2 regions of the Streptomyces sp. NPDC048659 genome follow, and region 2 is predicted to be linked to the other one. Evidence: riboswitches for the same ligand, from Rfam matches in the RefSeq annotation. Region 2 holds a riboswitch; the other holds the start of a gene.
The links. Region 2 has a riboswitch for glycine ahead of gcvP (aminomethyl-transferring glycine dehydrogenase). Riboswitches for the same ligand answer to the same signal wherever they lie in the genome.

Region 1: it holds a riboswitch for glycine, as region 2 does, so the genes downstream of both, gcvT (glycine cleavage system aminomethyltransferase GcvT) here and gcvP (aminomethyl-transferring glycine dehydrogenase) in region 2, are expected to answer to the same signal.

What each region holds. Positions count from the first base shown of each region.
Region 1 is NZ_JBEZHM010000111.1:735-10,664, reverse strand. Features, by position in the region: gene AB0C99_RS38800 (L-serine ammonia-lyase) at 1-1,282, opposite strand, end outside; gene glyA (serine hydroxymethyltransferase) at 1,449-2,708, opposite strand; gene gcvH (glycine cleavage system protein GcvH) at 2,733-3,110, opposite strand; gene gcvT (glycine cleavage system aminomethyltransferase GcvT) at 3,250-4,374, opposite strand; glycine riboswitch at 4,534-4,646, opposite strand; gene AB0C99_RS38780 (AAA family ATPase) at 4,801-5,502, shown strand; gene AB0C99_RS38775 (enhanced serine sensitivity protein SseB) at 5,620-6,357, shown strand; gene AB0C99_RS38770 (enhanced serine sensitivity protein SseB C-terminal domain-containing protein) at 6,449-7,240, shown strand; gene AB0C99_RS38765 (ABC transporter permease) at 7,601-8,602, shown strand; gene AB0C99_RS38760 (ABC transporter substrate-binding protein) at 8,712-9,930, shown strand, end outside.
Region 2 is NZ_JBEZHM010000067.1:7,217-20,974, forward strand. Features, by position in the region: gene AB0C99_RS33890 (MerR family transcriptional regulator) at 1-264, shown strand, start outside; gene AB0C99_RS33895 (bifunctional nuclease family protein) at 318-791, shown strand; gene AB0C99_RS33900 (MerR family transcriptional regulator) at 974-1,585, shown strand; gene AB0C99_RS33905 (DNA polymerase IV) at 1,644-3,038, shown strand; gene AB0C99_RS33910 (PRC-barrel domain-containing protein) at 3,130-3,513, opposite strand; glycine riboswitch at 3,627-3,725, shown strand; gene gcvP (aminomethyl-transferring glycine dehydrogenase) at 3,906-6,791, shown strand; gene AB0C99_RS33920 (DUF5999 family protein) at 6,868-7,074, opposite strand; gene AB0C99_RS33925 (hypothetical protein) at 7,380-7,979, opposite strand; gene AB0C99_RS33930 (glutamate--cysteine ligase) at 8,463-9,971, shown strand; gene AB0C99_RS33935 (type II CAAX endopeptidase family protein) at 10,047-10,838, shown strand; gene AB0C99_RS33940 (PhzF family phenazine biosynthesis protein) at 10,928-11,737, opposite strand; gene AB0C99_RS33945 (class I SAM-dependent methyltransferase) at 11,894-12,574, opposite strand; gene AB0C99_RS33950 (PadR family transcriptional regulator) at 12,767-13,378, shown strand; gene AB0C99_RS33955 (SRPBCC family protein) at 13,452-13,758, opposite strand, start outside.

The sequences.
Region 1 (9,930 bases), on a different contig from region 2:
GGGAGACCAGGTGGCTGCCGTCGCCGCGCATCGACATCTTCGCCGCCGTGACGGCCTTGACCGCCGCCATGCCGTTGCGCTCGATGCACGGGATCTGGACCAGGCCGCCGACCGGGTCGCAGGTGAGGCCCAGGTTGTGCTCCATGCCGATCTCGGCCGCGTTCTCCACCTGCTCGGGGGAGCCGCCGAGGACCTCGGCGAGGGCACCCGCCGCCATCGAGCAGGCCGAGCCGACCTCGCCCTGGCAGCCGACCTCGGCGCCGGAGATCGAGGCGTTCTCCTTGAAGAGCATGCCGATCGCGCCCGCGGCGAGGAGGAAGCGGACCACGCCGTCCTCCTTCTCCTCCGGGGTGCAGGAGCCGGAGTTGAAGTTCATGTAGTAGTGCAGGACGGCGGGGATGATGCCGGCGGCGCCGTTGGTGGGGGCGGTGACCACGCGCCCGCCCGCCGCGTTCTCCTCGTTCACGGCCATCGCGTAGAGGGTGATCCACTCCATCGCGTGCGCGGCCGGGTCGCCCTCGGAGCGCAGCTTGCGGGCCGAGGTGGCGGCGCGGCGGCGGACCTTCAGGCCGCCGGGCAGGATGCCCTCGCGGGACATGCCGCGCGAGACGCACGCCTGCATGACCCGCCAGATCTCCAGCAGACCGGCGCGGATCTCGTCCTCGGTGCGCCACGCCTTCTCGTTCTCCAGCATCAGCGAGGAGATCGACAGGCCGGTGTCCTTGGCGAGCCGGAGCAGCTCGTCGCCGGTGCGGAAGGGGTACTTCAGGACGGTGTCCTCGGGGACGATCGGGTTCTCCCCGGCCACAGCGTCCTCGTCCACGACGAAGCCGCCGCCGACCGAGTAGTACGTCTTCTCCAGGACGAGCGCGCCCTCGGCGTCGTACGCGAAGACCGTCATGCCGTTGGCGTGGTACGGCAGCGCCTTGCGGCGGTGCAGGATCAGGTCGTCGTCGAAGGAGAACGGGATCTCGTGCATCCCGAGCAGGTTGATCCGGCCGCTCGCCTTGATCCGCTCGAACTCGTCGTCGGCCTTCTCGACATCGACGGTGCGCGGGGAGCTGCCCTCCAGGCCCAGCAGGACGGCCTTCGGGGTGCCGTGGCCGTGGCCGGTGGCGCCGAGCGAGCCGTACAGCTCCGCTCGTATCGCCGCCGTGTGGGCGAGCAGGCCCTCGTTCTTCAGCCGGCGGGCGAACATCCGGGCCGCGCGCATGGGGCCCACCGTGTGGGAGCTGGACGGGCCGATGCCGATCGAGAACAGGTCGAAGACCGAGATGGCCACGGGGGACTCCTTGTGAGGGCTAGACGCCGTTGTCTGCCGGGGTGGCGCAGAAACGAAGAGCGTGGTGCACGGGCCGGGGCACCGCGCTCACTGTCCAGTGTGCGCGGTGCCCCGGAGGTTTCGTACGAACGGACCCGGACGGGTCCGGTAACAAAAGGGTACGAAATTACTTCAGGCCGGGGTACAGCGGGTGCTTGTCGGCGAGCGCCGTCACCCGGGCCTTCAGCGCCTCGGCGTCGAAGCCGGGCTTCAGCGTCTCGGCGATGATGTCGGCGACCTCGGCGAAGTCCTCGGCCTGGAAGCCGCGGGTCGCGAGGGCCGGCGTGCCGATGCGCAGACCGGAGGTGACCATCGGCGGGCGCGGGTCGTTCGGAACGGCGTTCCGGTTGACCGTGATGCCGACCTCGTGGAGCCGGTCCTCGGCCTGCTGGCCGTCGAGCTCCGAGTCGCGCAGGTCGACGAGGAGCAGGTGCACGTCGGTGCCGCCGGACAGCACGGAGACGCCGTGGGCGGTGACGTCGTCCTGGACCAGGCGCTCGGCGATGATCCGGGCGCCGTCCAGGGTGCGCTGCTGGCGCTCCTTGAACTCCTCCGAGGCCGCGACCTTGAAGGAGACGGCCTTGGCCGCGATCACGTGCTCCAGCGGGCCGCCCTGGAAGCCGGGGAAGACCGAGGAGTTCAGCTTCTTGGCGAACTCCTTCTTCGCCAGGATGATGCCGCCGCGCGGGCCGCCGAGCGTCTTGTGCGTGGTCGAGGTGACCACGTCCGCGTGCTCGACCGGGTTCGGGTGCAGACCCGCCGCGACCAGGCCGGCGAAGTGGGCCATGTCGACCCACAGGTACGCCTCGACCTCGTCGGCGATCCGGCGGAACTCGGCGAAGTCCAGCTGGCGCGGGTAGGCGGACCAGCCCGCGATGATCACCTTGGGGCGGTGCTCCTTGGCGAGGCGCTCGACCTCGGCCATGTCGACCAGACCGGCCTCGTCCACGTGGTACGCGACCACGTTGAACTGCTTGCCGGAGAAGTTCAGGCGCATGCCGTGGGTCAGGTGACCGCCGTGCGCCAGGTCCAGGCCGAGGATCGTGTCGCCCGGCTGGGCGATCGCGAAGAGGGCGGCCTGGTTGGCGGAGGCGCCGGAGTGGGGCTGCACGTTGGCGTACTCGGCGCCGAACAGGTCCTTGATCCGGTCGATGGCGATCTGCTCGGCCACGTCGACGTGCTCGCAGCCGCCGTAGTAGCGGCGGCCGGGGTAGCCCTCGGCGTACTTGTTGGTGAGGACCGAGCCCTGGGCCTCCATGACCGCGACCGGAGCGAAGTTCTCCGAGGCGATCATTTCGAGGGTGGACTGCTGGCGGCGGAGCTCGGCGTCGACGGCGGCGGCGACGTCGGGGTCCAGCTCGTGGAGAGGGGTGTTCAGAAGCGACATGAATCGATCCCTGGGGGTCTCGGTTTAGCCGGCGGTGAAGGCGGTGTACTCGTCGGCGGTGAGCAGGTCGTCCGGCTCGCCCGCGAGGCGCACCTTGAACAGCCAGCCACCCTCGAACGGAGCGGAGTTCACGAGCGACGGGTCGTCGACGACGTCCTGGTTGGCCGCGACGACCTCACCGGTCACCGGGGCGTACAGGTCGCTGACGGACTTGGTGGACTCCAGCTCGCCGCAGGTCTCGCCCGCGGTCACGGTGTCGCCGACCTCGGGGAGCTGCACGTAGACGATGTCACCGAGCGCGTTGGCGGCGTGCTCGGTGATGCCGATGGTGGCGACGCCGTCCTCGACGGCCGACAGCCACTCGTGCTCCTTGCTGTAGCGCAGCTGCTGGGGGTTGCTCATGACCTGATTCTCCTGGATCGGGGGAGTACTGATGAACGTGGGTCTTGCGGGGTGAGACACGAAGTGAGACGAACGGGTGAGGGAAACGTCACTTCTCAGGCCCAAGCGAGCCTGGGCGCGCCACTCGGGTTCCGGCGTGTCACTTCTGGCGCTTGTAGAACGGCAGCGCCACGACCTCGTACGGCTCGTGCGCGCCGCGGATGTCCACGCCGACGCCCTCGGTGCCGGGCGCGGCGAGCTCCGCGTCCACGTACGCGATGGCGATCGGCTTGCCGAGGGTCGGGGACGGGGCGCCGGAGGTGACCTCGCCGACGACCTGGCCGTTCGCGACGACGGAGAAGCCGGCGCGCGGCACCCGGCGGCCCTCGGCGATCAGGCCGACCAGCTTGCGCGGCGGCGCGGTCTCGGCGCGCTCGGCGGCCTTCTCCAGCGCCTCGCGGCCGACGAAGCGACCCTCGTTGGTGGTCTTCTCGAACTTGACGACCCGGCCCAGGCCCGCGTCGAACGGGGTCAGCGCGGTGGTCAGCTCGTGGCCGTACAGCGGCATCCCCGCCTCCAGGCGGAGCGTGTCGCGGCAGGACAGGCCGCAGGGGATCAGGCCGACGTCCTTGCCCGCCTCGGTCAGCGCCCGCCACACGCCCTCGGCGTGCTCGGGCTTCAGGAACAGCTCGAAGCCGTCCTCGCCGGTGTAGCCGGTGCGGGCGATCAGCGCGGGGACGCCCGCGACGGTGCCGGGCAGCCCGGCGTAGTACTTCAGGCCGTCCAGGTCGGCGTCGGTGATCGCCTTCAGGATGCCGGGGGACTCCGGGCCCTGGACGGCGAGCAGCGCGTACGCGTCGCGGTCGTCGCGGACCTCGGCGTCGAAGCCCTCGGAGCGCTCGACCAGCGCGTCCAGCACGATCTGGGCGTTGGAGGCGTTGGCGACGACCATGTACTCGGTCTCGCCCAGGCGGTAGACGATCAGGTCGTCCAGGATGCCGCCGTCCTCCTGGCAGATCATCGTGTAGCGGGCGCGCCCGTTGCCCACGGTCGAGATGTTGCCGACCAGGGCGTAGTCCAGGAGCTCCACGGCCTGCGGGCCCGTGACGGTGATCTCGCCCATGTGCGAGAGGTCGAAGAGACCGGCCTGGTTGCGGACGGCGTTGTGCTCGTCGCGCTCGCTGCCGTAGCGCAGCGGCATGTCCCAGCCCGCGAAGTCGGTCATGGTCGCGCCCAGCGAACGGTGCAGTGCGTCGAGGGCGGTGAGGCGGGGGGCAGTGCTCATCGGGTGGCTCCCGGGTCCCAGGGCGTGCGGGGCACGACATGCATGACGGAGGACGGTCCTCCCCATCTGTCATGGAACCTGAGAGGTTCACCGGGGGCATCCCCGGCTTGCACCTTGGGTGGGACCGCGCGACGTGCGCGGTCCGCTTTTCAGATCTGCCTCATCCACGCGGTACGGGGCCTGAGAGATTCAAGGGAGGAACTTGCTCCTTCGGCGCCCGGACGCACCCCTGTGACTGCGGTGCGTGACCGGAACTCTCCCGCGCGGATTCGAGCGGCCGTTATGAGGTTGTGGACGCTCGTGCGAGCGCTTGCGCGCACATCATTGCACGGCGGTTCGGCCCGGCATATCGCTTGCGTCTCATTACCCTTTCTTTACACTTCATGGGCAAGGGTCTCCGCAGGGCCTACCAGGGGGAGAGACGCGATGCAGATGCCGCCGAGGACACCGGTGCGGACTGTCGGGCACGCCGGCGCCTACGCGACCGGAGCGGGCATACCCGTGCCGCGCGCCGGAGGACGGGCCCGCGCCCGCACCCGCCGCCGCGGCCGGCTCCTGCGCGACCTGCGCGAGCGCGGCGGCCGGGGCCCCCGCGCCCTCTCCTACGCCACCGGCGACGTCGTCGTCGTCTCCGGGCTGCCCGGCAGCGGCAAGTCGACCCTCATGGCCCGCACCGCCGAGGGCCGCGCCATCGACTCGCAGCACACCCGCGAGCGCTGGGAGGCCCGGCTGCCCCGCTTCCTGCCGTACGCGGTCTACCGCCCGCTCGCCCGCCTCGCCCACTACGCCGGGCTCCGCCGCGCCCTGCGCTCCGGCGCCGGCGTCGTCGTCCACGACTGCGGCACCCAGTCCTGGGTGCGCGGCTGGCTCGCCCGCGAGGCCCGCCGCCGCGGCACCGCCCTGCACCTGATCCTGCTCGACGTCGGGCCCGAGACCGCCCGCGAGGGCCAGCTCGCCCGCGGCCGGGGCGTCTCCGGCTACGCCTTCGCCCGGCACCGGCGGGCCGTCTCCCGGCTGGTCCGCACCGCCGAGGCGGGCCTGCTGCCGCCGGGCTGCTCCTCGGTCACCCTGCTCGACCGGGACGCGGCCGACACCCTGCGGAAGATCGGATTCCGGGACGTGTCCTGAACCACTCCGCGCCCCTTCCGCGCCCTTTTCGGTCACGGCGGCCCCGACACGCCGTTAAGGTGCTGAACCGCACCAGGTGCCGGACGCGCCGGGCGCGAGAGGGGAATGAAGAGAACCGTGGACGTGACGTGGCCCGGCAATGAGCTCGAGGAAGTGCTGGCCGCCTCGCTCGGCAGCCCCGCCGCCGGCGGCCGGCTGGTCGAGGTGCTCGGGCGCAGCCCCGTCTGGGTGCCGCTGCCCAACGGCGGGGGCCCCGACAGCAGCGACCTCGACCTGCCCACCCTGGAGATAGACGGCTACGCCTACGTGCCCGTCTTCAGCTCCGAGCAGCAGTTCCTGGCCTGCGTCGGCTCCCACATGTCCTTCACCGTGGCCCCGGCCCGCGACTTCGCCCGCGGCCTGCCCCCGCAGCTCGGCATCGCCGTGAACCCGGGCGGCACCGTCGGCATCCCGCTGCCCCCGCCCGCCGTCGCCGAGCTCTGCCGGACCGGCCGCACCGCGCTCGACGGGCCCGCCAGCGGCGGACGCGTCCGCCTCTTCGAGCCCGACTGGCAGGACGACCCCGTCGACTTCCTCTCCGCCGCCTCCGCCGAGTTCGAGGCGCTGGGAACCGTGGCGACCGCCCGCCGCGTCCTGGCCAGCGTCGAGGGCACCGAGCCCGCCCTCTTCATCGGGGTCCAGCTCACCGCCCCCGAAGCCGACCGCCACGGACCGCTCGACGCCCTCGGCCGCGCCCTCGGCCGGATCGAGACGGCCTGGCCGGTCAACCTCATCCTGCTCGACGTGGCACAGGACCCGGTCGGCGACTGGATGCTGGCGAAGGTGCGCCCCTTCTACCAGCGCGCCGCCGTGTGAGCGTCCCCTTGTCTAAGCTGAACTGATTCAAGCTGAACTGATTCAAGCCGATCCACACCGCGATGCGGACGACGAGGGGCGGGACCCAAAGGTGAGCGCGTCAGGCACCGCCGCGGCCGACACTGTCGAGCACATGCTGCGCCAGGTGGCACCCGGGCGCCATGACACATACGAGCGGCTGCTGCACGCCCTCGCCGCCGCCGACGTCCGGATGCTGCTCTGGCAGGGCTCGCCCGGCTCGCCCGACGCCCAGTACGGGAACATGGAGGTCGACGGCTTCGGCTACGCGCCCTGCGTCACCTCCGCCCAGGAGCTCGCCGCCTCCGGCTGGAACCGCGCCCACGAGCTGGTCGCCGGGATCGAGATCGCCCGCGCCCTCTACCCCGACCGCTGGGGAATCTGGCTGAATCCGCACGCTCCCGGCGGCGGCGTCGGCATCCCCTGGGCCGATCTGCGCCGCATCGCCACCGGCCTCGACCGGATGCCCGCCGGACCCCTGCGGCTGACCGAACCCGCGCTGGAGATCCCGCAGTTCTACGCCCTGCTCACGCAGAACGCCCACCGCACCCCGGCGGTGCGCTCGCTGCGCCGCGCCTGGGTGCAGCCCGCGCTCGGCTCCCCGTACCTCGCGATCGGCCTGGACCTCTACGACTCCTCGCCCGGCTCCGTCGAGGCGGTGCGGACGATGATGCTCCAGACCGTCACCGCCGTCCCCGAGGGCCTGCCGGTCTCCACGGTCGCGATGTCCGACGCGTACGACCCGGTCGCGATGTGGCTGCACGCGAACGCCCGGCCGTTCTACGACCGCGACGCGCACGCCGCCCCGGCGGCCCCGCCCGCCCCCGGCTACGGCTACCCGCCGGCCGCGCCCCGCCCGTACTGACGTCTCCGTCCGACACCGCCGTCCGGCTCCGTACCCTTACGTCCCTTCCGTCGCTTCGGTTCCCCCAATTCACTCCTGCACGGCATGAGTTGAGCGGGATGTCCGGTCTGGTCGAATAGCGGCCGAGTTGGTCCGCTCACGCGATCACGACGTCCGGATAACGGAAGACAGCGCACCGCATCACGTTTAGGAAAACATTCCCCTTGGGGTCTGGCGGGTGATCGCGGACACATTGAAGACTCCCCGGAACACCAGGCGTTCGGCTCCCCCCGAGCCGGTGCCCAGCAGTTGTTCCACCGAGCCGCTACCCGCGGCGGGCAAGGGCCGGCGACCCGGCGGCCGAGAGGGGTCCTCACCACGATGACGGCACCACTGCACGAGACGAATGCGGCCGGGCAGGCCGCGGCCGTCGACGCCGTGCCCGACGCGCCGGCCAAGGCGATCGAGGGCCGTTCCCCCTGGAAGATCGCCTGGACCAGGCTGAAGCGCGACAAACTCGCCCTCGCGGGCGCCTTCGTGGTGATCTTCCTGATCCTCGTCGCGCTCTTCGCGCCCCTCATCGTCGGCCTCCTCGGGCACCCGCCCGACGAGTTCCACGAGGACCAGATCGACCCGCTCTTCGGCACCCCGATCGGCTCCTGGGGCGGCGTGAGCTCGGACTTCCTCTTCGGCGTCGAGCCGGTCAACGGCCGCGACGTCTTCAGCCGCATCGTCTACGGCGCCCGGATCTCGCTGCTCGTCGCCTTCGCCGCCGCGCTCTTCGCGGTCGTCCTCGGCACCGTGCTCGGCGTCGTCGCGGGCTACTTCGGCGGCTGGATCGACGCCGCGCTCAGCCGGGTCATGGACGTCATGCTGGCCTTCCCGCAACTGCTCTTCACCATCGCCCTGGTCTCCGTGCTGCCCAACCAGTTCCTCGGGCTCGACGGTTCGGGTGTCCGCATCGCCGCGCTGGTCGTCGTGATCGGCTTCTTCGGCTGGCCCTACGTCGGGCGCATCGTCCGCGGCCAGACCCTCAGCCTCCGCAACCGCGAGTACGTGGAGGCCGCGCAGAGCCTCGGCGCCGGCCGGCTGTACATCCTGCGCCGCGAGCTGCTGCCCAACCTGATCGCCCCGATCATGGTCTACGCGACCCTGATGATCCCCACCAACATCCTCACCGAAGCCGCGCTCAGCTTCCTCGGCGCGGGTGTCAAGCCCCCCACCGCTTCCTGGGGGCAGATGCTGTCGACGGCCATCACCACCTACGAGGCCGACCCGCTCTTCATGGTGATCCCCGGCCTCGCGATCTTCATCACCGTGCTGGCGTTCAACCTCTTCGGCGACGGCGTGCGCGACGCGCTCGACCCGAAGAGCTCCCGCTGACGTACGCCGTTCACCGCAAGACCCGCCCCTGCCGCTGTCGACAGAGGCACATCCCCCAACGGCGGACCACCGTGACAACGGCCGCCTTTACTTCGGAGGTTGCTCGACCATGACTCTGAACAGCTCCCAGAGGCGCAGAATCGCCGCGGGCGCGCTGCTCGCCGCGGCCACGATGGTCGCGACCACCGCGTGTGGCGGCGGCAAGGGCGGCGACAGCGGCAAGGGCGGCGGCAAGGCGACCGGGGCCGGCTTCAACGCCGCGGTGAACCAGGTCGCCAACCCCTCGGACAAGAAGGGCGGCGAGCTCAAGTTCATCGGCTCGCAGGAGGCCGACTCCTGGGACCCGCAGCGCGGTTACTACGGCTTCGTCTGGGACTTCCAGCGCTACTACACGCGCCAGCTCGTCTCCTTCAAGTCCGAGCCGGGCGCCGCCTCCACCGAGCTGGTCCCCGACCTCGCCACCGACGCGGGCAAGGTCTCGGCCGACGGCCTCACCTACACGTTCACGCTGAAGGACGGCGTGAAGTGGGAGGACGGCAAGCCGATCACCTCGAAGGACGTCAAGTACGGCATCGAGCGCATCTGGGCCCAGGACGTCATCTCCGGCGGCCCGATCTACCTCCAGCAGGTCCTCGACCCGAAGAAGACCTACGCCGGTCCGTACAAGGACACCTCCGCGGACAAGCTCGGCCTGAAGGCGATCGAGACCCCGGACGACAAGACCATCGTCTTCAAGCTGCCCGTCGCCAACGGCGACTTCCTGCAGATGCTGGCGATGCCCGCCGCCTCCCCGGTCCGCCAGGACAAGGACACCAAGGCCAAGTACGGCCTGAACGTCTTCTCCTCCGGCCCGTACAAGTGGCAGTCGTACACGCCGAACAAGTCCATGAAGCTCGTCCGCAACGAGAACTGGGACGCCAAGAGCGACGGCATCCGCAAGGCCCTCCCGGACACCATCAGCGTCACGTTCACCACGAACGCCGACGACATGGACAACCGCCTGATCGAGGGCGAGTACGACCTCGACATCAACGCGACCGGTGTCGGCGCCGCCGCCCGCTCCAAGGTGCTCCAGCAGAACAAGGGCAACGCGGACAACCCGCAGACCGGCTTCATCCGCTACGCGGTCTTCCCGCAGACGGTCATCCCCAACATCGAGTGCCGCAAGGCGATCATCTACGCGGCCGACTCCAAGTCCCTCCAGACCGCGCGTGGCGGCCCGCAGGCCGGTGGCGACATCGCCTCCAACATGCTGCCCCCGGCGATCAAGGGCGCGGACCCGAAGTACGACCCGTACGGCAAGCTCGGCGGCGCCCCGGACCTCGCGA
Region 2 (13,758 bases):
GGCTACGACGCCGAGACGGTGACGGTCGCCAAACTGGTGGCGGATCTGGGGAGATTCGGTCTGGAGCCGCGGCATCTGCGGGCCGTCAAGGCGGCGGCCGAGCGCGAGGCCGGGCTGATCGAACAGATGGTCGCACCGCTGCGGCGGCACCGCAATCCGCAGACCAGGGCCCATGCCGAGGCGACCGCGAAGGAGCTCGCCGGACTCTCCGTACGGCTGCACGCGGCACTGGTCCAGACCGCGCTGGGGCTGCGGCCGCAGTGATCGGCGGACGGCCCGACTACCCAAACCGGTCGGGCACGTCCTAGGGTTGCTGTGTGAACGAGCTCGACGTTGTGGGTGTCCGGGTGGAAATGCCCTCCAACCAGCCGATCGTGCTCCTGCGTGAAGTGGGAGGCGATCGGTACCTCCCCATCTGGATCGGACCGGGTGAGGCGACCGCGATCGCCTTCGCCCAGCAGGGCATGGCCCCCGCCAGGCCGCTGACGCACGACCTCTTCAAGGACGTGCTGGAGGCCGTGGGGCAGGAGCTGTCCGAGGTCCGCATCACGGATCTGCGTGACGGGGTCTTCTACGCCGAGCTGGTGTTCGCCAGCGGGGTGGAGGTGAGCGCCCGGCCGTCCGACGCGATAGCCCTGGCGCTGCGCACCGGGACGCCGATCTACGGCAGCGACGGGGTGCTGGACGACGCGGGGATCGCGATTCCGGACGAGCAGGAGGACGAGGTGGAGAAGTTCCGCGAGTTCCTCGACCAGATCTCGCCCGAGGACTTCGAGACCGGCAGCCAGTAGGCCCGCGCGGCCGTGGCCGCGGGCCGTTTTCGGCACATTCGGATAGCCTTACCCCGGAGAGGGGCACGTGAAACCACTCTCAGGGTGATTATCACTCGGCGTGCCGAGTGTGGCGATCGTTGACGCACCCCGAGTGACTGCCTACCTTCGAGTGGGCAGGTCAAGGACGGAGGGTCGGCGTGATGAGCAGCGGCGACGGTACGGCAGGGGGCTTCCTGGGGCGTGCCCCCGGGGAGAAGGGCCCGTATCCGCTTCACGGCAGTGTGGGCGACCTCGGCGGGGACGTGAGCGCCGCCCCTGAGGAGATCGGCTACCGCGGCCCCACGGCCTGTGCGGCGGCCGGGATCACCTACCGGCAACTGGACTACTGGGCCCGTACGGGGCTGGTCGAGCCGAGCGTGCGGCCCGCCTACGGGTCCGGGACGCAGCGGCTGTACAGCTTCCGGGACGTCGTCGTCCTCAAGATCGTCAAGCGCTTCCTGGACACCGGGGTGGCGCTCCAGAACATCCGGGCGGCCGTGCAGCACCTGCGGCGGCGGGGCTTCAGCGACCTGGAGCGGATGACGCTCATGAGCGACGGCGCCACGGTGTACGAGTGCTCCTCGCCGGACGAGGTCGTGGACCTGCTCCAGGGCGGCCAGGGCGTCTTCGGCATCGCCGTCGGCGTGGTCTGGCGGGACGTCGAGTCGGCGCTGTCGCAGCTGCACGGCGAGCGGATCGACACGGGCGAGACGCTGATCGGGCACAACCCCACGGACGAGCTGGCGCGCCGCCGGCGGGACCGCGCGGTCTGACCGGCCCGGCGGCCTCGCCGCCGCCCCGTTGTCAGTGCCGTAGGGCAGCATCGGAGGCGTGAGAGCCGCGCCCACCATCCTGCATCTCGACATGGACGCCTTCTTCGCCGCGGCGGAGCAGGCGTCGAAGCCGAGCCTGCGCGGGAAGCCGGTGGTCGTGGGGGGCCTGGGGCCGCGCGGGGTGGTGGCGACGGCCTCGTACGAGGCGCGGCGCTTCGGGGTGCACTCGGCGATGCCCATGGCGCAGGCGCGGCGGCTCGCGCCGAACGCGGCGTATCTGGTGCCGCGCTTCGCCTTCTACCGGGCGATCAGCGGGCAGGTCATGGAGCTGCTCGGGCGGCTGTCGCCGCTGGTCGAGCCGCTCAGCCTGGACGAGGCGTTCGTGGACCTGGAGGCCGGCGGGGTCGCCGACGACAGCGCGGGCGCGCGGGCGGCGGGGGAGCGGCTGCGGCGGGACATCCTGGCGACGACGGGGCTGACCGGCTCGGTCGGGCTCGCCGGGTCGAAGATGCTGGCCAAGATCGCCTCGGAGGAGGCCAAGCCGGACGGGCTCGTGCTGATCGAGCCGGGGACCGAGCGGGAGCTGCTGGGGCCGCGGTCGGTGCGGATCATCCCGGGTGTCGGGCCGGCCACCGGGGAGCATCTGCGGCGGGCCGGGATCACGACGGTCGCCGAGGTGGTCGAGGCGGGCGAGGACGAGCTCGTACGGCTGCTGGGGCGGGCGCACGGCGGCTCGCTGTATCTGATGGCCCTCGGGCACGACGACCGGCCCGTGGTGGCCGAGCGCGACGCCAAGTCGGTCTCCGTGGAGGACACCTTCGCCGTGGACCTGCACGACCGGCTGCGGATCCGGCTGGAGGTGGAGCGGCTGGCCGAGCGGTGCGTGGCGCGGCTGCGGGCCTCGGGGCACTCGGGGCGGACGATCGTGCTCAAGGTGCGGCGCTACGACTTCTCGACGCTGACCCGGTCCGAGACGCTGCGGGGGCCGACGGACGACCCGGTGGTGGTGCGGGAGGCGGCGGCGCGGCTGCTCGACCTGGTGGACACCACGGGCGGGGTGCGGCTGCTCGGGGTCGGGGTCAGCGGGCTGGCCGACTACACGCAGGAGGACCTGTTCGCGCAGGCCGAGGCGGACGCCCGGGCGGCGGCGGAGGCGCGCGCGGAGGAGGCAGGGGCCGCCGCGGGGGAGGCTCCCGAGGGCGCGGCGGGCGCGGGGCCGGCCGAGGCCGCGCCGGTGACCGCCGGGGCGGCCGACGGCGCCGAGCGGGAGTGGGCGCCGGGGCGGGACGTGCGGCACGCGGAGTACGGGGCCGGGTGGGTGCAGGGCAGCGGGCTCGGGCGGGTCACCGTGCGCTTCGAGGAGCCGTGGGCGGCGGTGCCGGGGCGGGTGCGGACGTTCTCGGTGGACGATCCGGCGCTGGAGCCCTCGGAGCCGCTGCCGCTGGTGCGGTAGGGCGGGCCCGCCCGGACCGCGTGGCGCGGGCGGGGCCCTTGGACGGAGGGGAAGGGAGGGGGAGGGGAGGGGGAGGGGAGGGGGAGGGGATCTAGGGGTTCTGGGTGTCCTCCTGGCCCGCCAGGCGGCCGAAGTCACGGGACGGGGTGTCCTGGGGCGGGGGAGGCAGGGCGAGGCTGTAGTGCCGGTAGAGCTGGAGTTCCTGTTCGGGGGAGAGGTGGCGGCCCACGCCGAAGTCGGGGGCGTCCTTGATCAGGGCCCGCTCATAGGGGATGTGGAGGCCGCCGCTCACCAGCTCGCTCGGCTCCAGGGGGACGAACGCGTCGCGGCTGAACAGGCCGGTGCGCACGGCGGCCCATTCGGGGACGCCCGTCGCGTCGTCCAGGTACACCTCGTCCACGGTCCCGATCTTGTGTCCGTTCCGGTCGAACGCCTTGCGGCCGATCAGGCTGCGCGGATCGATATCGGTCTGCACGGTCCCTCCAACTGGTCGCAACTGCTCTACACCCCTACGAAAGTGCACAACTGGGATGTCGGCCACTTGAGCGACTACAGGCTCAACCGCGCTGGTAGGCTGGCTGTGGCTGTCGACCCTGCGCGGGAGAGTCCACCGAAGAAACCTTTCGGGGGCGCCGAAGGAGCAAATCCTCCCCGGAATCTCTCAGGCCCCTGTACCGCGTGGACGAGGTCACTCTGGAAAGCAGGGCGGGCGTCGACGGCATCCGCTCTCACCGACGGTGAAAGCCGGTCCTGCCCTCGGGCATGGCCGGTGAAGCTCTCAGGTTGAGATGACAGAGGGGGAGGCCGTCCGGGCACCCGCGCCGTGGTGCCCCTCGCAGGTCGTGACGACCAGGAGGCCCCCGCAGCATGACCGCCAACCGCATTCCGCTCTCCGAGCTCGAGCAGGGCATTCCCTTCGAGCAGCGGCACATCGGGCCCGACACCGAGGCGCGGGCGAAGATGCTCGCCCAGGTCGGGTACGGCTCCCTCGACGAGCTGACGGCCGCGGCCGTGCCGGACGTCATCAAGAACGCCGAGGCGCTCGGCCTGCCCGCCGCCCGCACCGAGGCCGAGGTCCTCGCCGAGCTGCGCGAACTCGCCGACCGCAACCAGGTCCTGGCCCCGATGATCGGCCTCGGCTACTACGGCACCTTCACCCCGCCGGTCATCCTGCGCAACGTCATGGAGAACCCGGCCTGGTACACGGCCTACACGCCGTACCAGCCGGAGATCTCGCAGGGCCGCCTGGAGGCCCTGCTGAACTTCCAGACCATGGTCGCCGACCTCACCGGCCTGCCCACCTCCGGCGCCTCGCTGCTCGACGAGGGCACCGCCGCCGCCGAGGCCATGGCGCTGTCCCGCCGCGTCGGCAAGGTGAAGAACGGCGTCTTCCTCGTCGACGCCGACGCCCTGCCGCAGACCATCGCCGTCATCGAGACCCGCGCCGAGCCCACCGGGGTCGAGGTCGTCGTCGCCGACCTGTCGGCCGGTGTCCCCGCCGAGATTGCCGAGCGCGGCGTCTTCGGCGTGCTGCTCCAGTACCCGGGCGCCTCCGGTGCCGTCCGCGACATCAAGCCGGTCATCGACCAGGCCCACGAGCTCGGCGCGATCGTCACCGTCGCCGCCGACCTGCTCGCGCTGACCCTGCTGGCCTCGCCCGGCTCGCTCGGCGCCGACATCGCCGTCGGCACCACCCAGCGCTTCGGCGTCCCGATGGGCTTCGGCGGCCCGCACGCCGGCTACATGGCCGTCCAGGACAAGCACGCCCGCTCGCTCCCCGGCCGCCTCGTCGGCGTCTCCGTCGACGCCGACGGCAACCGGGCCTACCGCCTGGCCCTGCAGACCCGCGAGCAGCACATCCGCCGCGAGAAGGCCACCAGCAACATCTGCACCGCCCAGGTGCTCCTCGCCGTCATGGCCGGCATGTACGCCGTCTACCACGGCCCCGAGGGCCTCAAGGGGATCGCGCGCCGCACCCACCGGTACGCCGCCGTCCTCGCCGCCGGGCTGCGCGCCGGGGGCGTCGAGCTCACCCAGGGCGCCTTCTTCGACACCCTGACCGCCCGCGTGCCGGGCCGCGCCGACGCCGTCGTCGCCGTCGCCCGCGAGGCCGGGGTCAACCTCCACCGCGTCGACGCGGACCACGTGTCGATGTCCTGCGACGAGACCACCACCCGCGGCACGCTCGCCGTCGTCTGGACCGCCTTCGGCGTCACCGGCGACGTCGAGGCCCTGGACGCCGCCACCGAGGACGCGCTGCCCGCCGACGCGCTCCGCGCGGACGCGTTCCTGACCCACCCGGTCTTCCACGCGCACCGCTCCGAGACCTCGATGCTGCGCTACCTGCGCCGCCTCTCGGACCGCGACTACGCGCTCGACCGCGGCATGATCCCGCTCGGCTCCTGCACCATGAAGCTGAACGCGACCACCGAGATGGAGTCGGTGACCTGGCCCGAGTTCGGCCAGATGCACCCCTTCGCCCCGGTCGAGCAGGCTGGCGGCTACCTCACGCTCATCACCGAGCTGGAGGAGCGCCTCGCCGAGGTCACCGGCTACGACAAGGTCTCCATCCAGCCGAACGCCGGCTCCCAGGGCGAGCTCGCCGGCCTGCTGGCCGTGCGCGCCTACCACCGCGCCAACGGCGACCTGCAGCGCACCGTCTGTCTCATCCCGTCCTCCGCGCACGGCACCAACGCCGCCTCCGCGGTGATGGCCGGCATGAAGGTCGTCGTCGTCAAGACCGCCGACGACGGCGAGGTGGACGTCGCCGACCTGCGCGCCAAGATCGAGCAGTACCGCGACGAGCTCTCCGTGCTGATGATCACGTACCCCTCGACGCACGGCGTCTTCGAGGAGCACGTCGCCGACATCTGCGCCGAGGTCCACGAGGCCGGCGGTCAGGTGTACGTCGACGGCGCCAACCTCAACGCGCTGGTCGGCCTCGCCAAGCCGGGCAAGTTCGGCGGCGACGTCTCGCACCTGAACCTGCACAAGACCTTCTGCATCCCGCACGGCGGCGGCGGCCCGGGTGTCGGCCCGGTCGGCGTCCGCGCCCACCTCGCCCCGTACCTGCCGAACCACCCGCTCCAGCCCACCGCGGGCCCGGAGACCGGTGTCGGCCCGATCTCGGCCGCCCCCTGGGGCTCCGCCGGCATCCTGCCGATCTCCTGGTCGTACGTGCGCCTGATGGGCGGCGAGGGCCTCAAGCGCGCCACCCAGGTGGCCGTACTCGCGGCGAACTACATCGCCAAGCGCCTGGAGCCGCACTTCCCGGTGCTCTACACCGGCCCGGCCGGCCTGGTGGCCCACGAGTGCATCGTGGACCTGCGCCCGCTGTCGAAGGCGACGGGGGTCAGCGTCGACGACATCGCCAAGCGCCTGATCGACTACGGCTTCCACGCGCCGACCATGTCCTTCCCGGTGGCCGGCACGCTGATGATCGAGCCCACCGAGTCCGAGGACCTGGCCGAGCTCGACCGCTTCTGCGACACGATGATCGCGATCCGGGGCGAGATCGAGAAGGTCGCCTCCGGCGAGTGGCCCGCCGAGGACAACCCGCTGCGCAACGCCCCGCACACCGCGGCGGCGCTGGGCGGCGAGTGGAACCACCCGTACAGCCGTGACGAGGCCGTCTTCCCGGCCGGGGTCTCGGCCGCCGACAAGTACTGGCCGCCGGTGCGCCGCATCGACGGTGCCTTCGGCGACCGCAACCTGGTCTGCTCCTGCCCGCCGCTGGACGAGTACGACCACTGAGCGGGACCCCGAGCATGACGTGAGGGCCGGTCCGGAGTCTTCTCCGGGCCGGCCCTCGCCGTGTTCTCAGGGTGGCTCAGGCCGCCGTCGTCACGCTGGCCGCCGTCAGCGGCCGGTGCGGGGCGATGATCTGGCCGTCGGGCAGCAGCTCACCGGTGTCCTCGAAGAGCAGGACGCCGTTGCACAGCAGGCTCCAGCCCTGTTCCGGGTGGTGGGCCATGAGGCGGGCCGCCTCCCGGTCGGCGGAGTGGGCGGTGGGACAGGCGGGCTGGTGCTGGCACATGGGTGGGTTCTTTCGCTGCGTCGTGGTGGATGTCCTGCGGCTCTTCGGATGCATCGCCGCCCCCGTAGGTCGGTTCGGTTCCGGTCCAGTCTTGCCCCATGGACGGCGTTCCGCAGGTATTTCACGGCAGCTCGTCCTCTCCTGGGAAGACGCATCACCCTCAGGGGCGGTTCAGGTCAACTGCACCGTCCCTTCGGGGGGTTAGGGGTGGTCCGAGCGGGCTAGTCCGAACGGGAGGGGCGCTCGGACAGCAGTGCGCCCCGGGGCCGTCGGGCTCCCGGGGCGCGGGCCGAGCGTGGTGTGGATCAGGCGGGCGCCGCGGAGCCCAGCAGGGGCGGCGGCGCGAGGCGCAGGCTGAGCACGGGCAGGAGGTCGGCGACCCGGTAGGGGTGGTTGGCGGCGATCCCCGGGGGCGCGGGGGAGAGCGGCACCAGCAGGTCGGCCGGGCCGGGGGCGGCGGTGTGCCCGTCGGCGTCCGGGTCGGCGTGCAGCCACAGGGTCAGCATGTACAGCTCCGGCACCGAGAGCAGCCTCGGCTGGTACGGGGTGAGCAGCGCCTCGGCCTGGATCAGGGCCCGTTCGGTGGAGGAGACGTAGGGGCCCTCGAAGAAGTGCGAGAAGGACCAGCCGTCGGGCGTGAGCATGGTGTCCGCGGCGGCGATGGCGCGGTCCCCGCTCCTGATCAGGAAGCGCCAGCCGGCCAGCCGGGTGGGCGGCGGCGGGCCCGCCGGGCCGGTGGTGCCGGTGACGCCCAGCACGTGCACGGGCAGCGGCAGTTCGGGGCTCAGCGGTCCCTGCGCGGCTCGCAGTGCGGGGGTGCGGGCCTCACAGACGGCGGTCGGCGAGCCGAGGGCCGTGAGGACACTGCGAAGAGCCGGCGCGGGGGCCGGGGAGGGTCGGAGCATGGTGGGTCGCCTCTCACTCAGGAGACACGGTGACGCGTGGGCAGGTACGACGGCGCTGTCGGCGACGGGGCCAGAGGAGGGGGCCGTCGAGCTCATGGCCGGGCGCAACACTCTGCCTCGTTCACGGAGTTTATACGACACGTGTTCACACAGTGTTTCCGCTAGGCGGCGCCGATATTCCTGACAAGGAGTCATTCGGTCGTATTTCCAGGGTGATTCGGTGGAATGCCCGCGTCCGGCGGAACGCCTGCCTGCACTTTTCCGGAGGAGGGGGTCGGCCGAATCCCGATCCCTCCCCGCCGGACAATATGACTTTGGTATATGTCGATTGCCCGGTGCTCTCGGTCTCTGCCCCGAGAGATCCCGCTCACATTATCCGTCAACCGGTCCGTACCGCAGGCGTTATGGATCAGTCGGCTGGGCATCATGGACCGTGACGCTCACGGCCGTCGTCTCGGCCGCCACTCGGGGAGGGACCCTTCGATGGGGGAGAAGGTCGTGACGGACGGGTTCGGCCCGGCCGACCGACAGCGCTACCGCCGAAAGCTGCAGCAGTGTCTCGCGGGACTCGCGAGGCTCCTGGCGGAGAAACGGTTCGACAAGCCCCGCAATCTCATGGGCATGGAGATCGAACTCAATCTCGCAGGCGCGGACGGCCTGCCCAGGATGCTCAACGCGCCGGTGCTGGACCGTATCGCGAGTCCCGATTTCCAGACCGAACTCGGATTGTTCAACCTGGAAGTGAACATCGCTCCGCACCGGCTCGGCGGCCACGTTTTCGACCGGCTCGCCGAGGAGCTCAGGACCGGGCTCGGATATGCCGACCGCAAGGCCGCCGAAGTCGGCGCCGGGGTCGTCATGATCGGCATCCTGCCGACCCTCACCCACGGGGACGCGGTCCTGGAGAACCTCTCCGCCGCCGACCGCTACAAGCTGCTGAACGACCAGATCCTCGTCGCGCGCGGGGAGGACTTCACCCTCGACATCCACGGGGTGGAGCGGCTGCTCTGCACCTCCGCCTCCATCGTCCCGGAGGCCGCCTGCACCTCGGTGCAGCTGCACCTCCAGGTGACCCCGCCGCGCTTCCCGGCCGTGTGGAACGCGGCGCAGGCCATCGCCGGGGTGCAGATAGCCGTCGGCGCCAACGCGCCCTTCCTCTTCGGCCGGGAGCTGTGGCGGGAGTCCCGGCCGCCGCTGTTCACCCAGGCCACCGACACCCGGACGCCGGAGCTCCAGGCGCAGGGGGTGCGCCCGCGGACCTGGTTCGGGGAGCGCTGGGTGGACTCGGCGTACGACCTCTTCGAGGAGAACCTGCGCTACTTCCCGGCGCTGCTGCCGCTGTGCGACGACGAGGACCCGCTGCGCGTGCTCGACGAGGGCGGGGTGCCGAAGCTCCAGGAGCTCGTGCTGCACAACGGCACGGTCTACCGCTGGAACCGGCCCGTGTACGGCTGGGTCGACGGCGTCCCGCACCTGAGGGTGGAGAACCGGGTGCTGCCGGCCGGCCCCACGGTCACCGACGTCGTCGCCAACGCCGTCTTCTACTACGGGCTGGTGCGGGCGCTCGCGGACGACTCGCGGCCGGTGTGGAAGCGGATGGCGTTCCAGGACGCCGAGCACAACTTCGACACCGCCTGCCGCCACGGCATCGAGGCCGAGCTGCGCTGGCCGCGCTCCGGGCGCTCGGGCGGGCTCACGACCGTACCGGCGGTGAAACTGGTCCTCGACGAGCTGCTGCCGCTGGCCGCCGCGGGGCTCGACGCCTGGCACGTGGAGCCCCGGGACCGGGACTTCTACCTCGGCGTGATCGAGGAGCGCTGCCGACGGCGGGTCAACGGGGCCTCGTGGCAGGCCGACACCTTCCACCAGGCGCTGGACTCCGGGCTCGCGCGGGAGGCGGCGCTGGTGGCGACCACCCGCCGCTACCGGGAGCTGATGCTGACCGGGGAGCCCGTGCACAACTGGCCCGTGGGGGTGGAGCGCGCCTCCTAGGCCACGCCCTGGGTAGGGTTCCCGTACCCGGGTCGCTGTGGGGAATGGGAGACAGGTGTGGTGTCGGAGCAACGAGTGGTGGACGCCTTCCCGCCCCCGGAGGGGCTTCCGCGCCGGGTGCTGCGCGACGAGACGCTGATCGTCCTCGCGCTGTCGCTCGGCGCGAGCGGGGTCTCCGCGCTCATCAGCTTCATCGGCTCGCTCACCAAGCCGGGCGCGCTGAAGGACCAGGCCGCCACGCTCAACGGCTCCTACGCGCCGGGGCGGCCCTGGCTCGACCTGTCCTGGCAGCTGTTCGGCATCGCGAGCGCGCTGGTCCCGGTCGTCCTCGTCGCCCACCTGCTGCTGCGCGAGGGCGCCGCCACGCGCGGGCTGCGGGCGATCGGCTTCGACCGGACCCGGCCGTGGCCGGACCTGGGGCGCGGGGCGCTCGTCGCGGCCGGGATCGGCAGCGCGGGGCTCGCCTTCTACATCGGGGCGCGGGCGTCCGGCTTCAACCTCACGGTGGTGCCCGAATCGCTGCCGGACGTGTGGTGGAAGTACCCGGTGCTGGTGCTGTCGGCGATCCAGAACTCCGTACTGGAGGAGGTCATCGTCGTCGGCTATCTGCTGCGCCGGCTGGACCAGCTCGGCTGGTCGCCGCGGGCCTCGATGGCGGCGAGCGCGCTGCTGCGCGGCTCGTACCACCTGTACCAGGGGATCGGCGGCTTCATCGGCAACGCCGTGATGGGCGTGGTCTTCGTGTGGCTGTACCGGCGCTGGGGGCGGGTGGGGCCGCTGGTGGTCGCGCACGCGCTGCTCGACATCGTGGCCTTCGTCGGGTACGGGCTGCTCGCCGGGAAGGTGGGCTGGCTGCCGACGCCGTGAGGCCGGTGGACCACGGCGAAGACGAAGGCGAAGACGGAGAGGGGCGTACGGCACGGGCCGTACGCCCCTCTGCGTGTGTCCGGGGCCGTTCAGCCGCGCAGTTCGCCGTCGATGACGGTGACCGCGCGGCCGGTCAGGAGGGTGCGCTCGCCGCGCAGCCGGGTGCCGACCAGGCCGGTGCGGGCGCCGCCCTGGAAGCCGGTCAGCTCCTCGCGGCCGAAGCGGGCGGACCAGTACGGCGCGAGGGCGGTGTGGGCGCTGCCGGTCACCGGGTCCTCGTCGATGCCGACGGCGGGGAAGAAGCCGCGCGAGACGAACTGGTAGGCGCCCTCGGGCCGGTCGGCGATCGCGGTGGCGATGATGCCCCGCCGGGACAGCCGGGCCAGCGCGGCGAAGTCCGGGGCGAGGGCGCGCACGGCCGCCTCGTCGCGGAGCTCCACGAGCAGGTCGCCGATGTGCGCGGCGGTGTCGTGCACGGCGAGGGGCTCGGCGCCGAGCGCCTCCGCCAGGCCCTCGGGGGCGTCCACGGGGGTGAGCGAGGAGGTCGGGAAGTCCATCGTGATGCCGCCGTCGGCCGCCGCGGTGGCGCTGAGGATCCCGCAGCGGGCCGCGAAGCGGACGGTGCCGGTGGCGGCGCCGGTGGTGTGCAGGACGTGCGCGGTGGCCAGGGTGGCGTGGCCGCACATGTCCACCTCGGTGGTGGGGGTGAACCAGCGCAGCGCCCAGTCGGCCTCGCCGCCCGGCGGCAGCGGGTGGGCGAAGGCGGTCTCGGAGAGGTTGACCTCGGCGGCCACCCGCTGGAGCCAGGCGTCCTCCGGGAAGGAGTCGAGGAGCAGGACTCCGGCGGGGTTGCCGGAGAAGGGCCGGCCGGTGAAGGCGTCGACGATACGAATCCGCATGAGCCGGACCGTACCCGAGCGGCGAAAGCCCAGGCCAAGGCCAATCCGGGAGCACTGGACCGGTCGGGCCGCGCCGCCCGCCCGCTCGGTCGTCGGGCGGCGGTCGGGCCGCGCCGCCCGCTCGGTGGTCGGGTGGCGCGGCCGTGGGCCCGGGGCTCAGCGCAGCCGTCGGGCGCGCAGCACCACGTCGTCGGCGTGGTGCGCGCCGGCGCCGCCTTCGGGGACCACGCGGGGCCGCTGCTCGTCGACCTCCACCTTCCAGTCGTCGGTGAGCAGGGCGGCGACCATCGCTGGCCAGACGTAGTCGGCCGGGTCGAAGCCGCTCTCGTGCGCCTCCCGGGTTTCCATCCCCGCGTGGTGGACGAGCAGCAGCACGCCGCCGGGCGCGACGGCCGCGAGCAGCGCCCGCTCGGCCGAGGCGTCCGGGGTGCGCGGCAGGGCCGGATACTGCGCGGAGACCAGGTCGAAGGAGGCCGGCGGGAGCGCCGCCTCCGTCAGCCCGGCGTGCACCCAGCGGACGTCGACACCTGCGTCCCGCGCGTGCCCGGCCGCCCGCTCCAGGGCGACGCCCGAGACTTCGAGGGCCGTCACGTCCCAGCCGCCGCGGGCGAGCCAGACGGCGTCGGCGCCCTCGCCGCAGCCGACGTCGAGCACCCGCCCGGGCGCGAGCCCGGCGACCTCGGCCACGAGCGCGCCGTTGGGCCGGCCGCTCCAGAGCTGCTGCCGGTCGGCGTACCGGCCGTCCCACTCGGCCCGCGCCGCGGGGTCTCCGACGTAGCCGTCGCCGGACAGGAAGGTGCCGGATGCGGGCGGTCCCGCGGTGATGTCGTCGCTCATGGCGCCAAGGTCCCCCCTCGCCGCCCGGCCGGGCCACTTCTGTTGCCGCTTCGGCAAACGGCGCGCCCGGGTGGGCGCGTCGTCGCAGGTGGGAGGTCTTTTTCGGTCGAGTGTTGCTTAACGAACTGTTCCGATATATCGTTGAGGCATCGCGACAGTTCAACGATGAATCTCGACGGAAGGAGCGTTGCGATGCGTACCTATGGACATGAGCACGGTCACGGACACGGTCACCGCGGACCCGGACCTCGTGGTGAATTCGAAGGGCGCCGCGCCGCCTTCGGGCCCTTCGGGCCCGGGTTCGGCGGCGGACCCTGGGGCGGCGGCGGTTTCGGCGGGCGGGGGCGCGGCGGAGGCCGCGGCCGGGCGCGCCGGGGTGACGTGCGCGCCTCGATCCTGGCGCTGCTGAAGGACCGCCCGATGCACGGCTACGAGATGATCCAGGAGATCGTCGAGCGCAGCGGCGGGGCCTGGAAGCCCAGCCCCGGTTCGGTCTACCCGACCCTCCAGATGCTGGAGGACGAGGGGCTGATCGGCAGCGAGAGCGAGGGCGGCAAGAAGCTGTTCACGCTCACCGACGCGGGCCGGGCCGAGGCCGAGTCGGGGCCCGAGGCCCCGTGGGAGGAGGCCGGGCGCGGCGTCGACTGGGAGGCCGTGAACGAGATCCGGCAGGCCGGCTTCGGCCTGATGGAAGCCTTCGGGCAGGTCTGGAAGACCGGCACGCCCGACCAGCGGCAGAAGGCCGTGGAGGTCATCAACGAGGCCCGCAAGAAGCTGTACCTGATCCTCGCCGACGAGCGCTGAGGCGCCGCCCGGAAGGGACGAAGGGCCCCGCGGCCGTGTGCCGCGGGGCCCTTCGCGCGTACGGAGCGTCCGGTCAGGCGACCAGGCCGGCCAGTTTGCGCAGCGACTCCGTGAGCGCCGCCGTGGCCGAGTCCTTGAGCTTGCCCGCCATCAGGGAGACGGCCGCACCCGTGAACTCCCCGTCGATCCGTACCGTGGTGGCCCCGCCGTCGGCGGCCAGGGCGTAGCGGGTGCCGACCGTCACGCCCATCGGGCCCTTGCCGCGGATCGCGAGCACCCGGCCCGTCTCCAGCTCCTCCACCGTCCAGGTCACCTCGGCGGGGAAGCCCATCAGCTTCATGTTCTCGGCGAAGGTCGCGCCCGCCTCCAGGGAGGCCGGG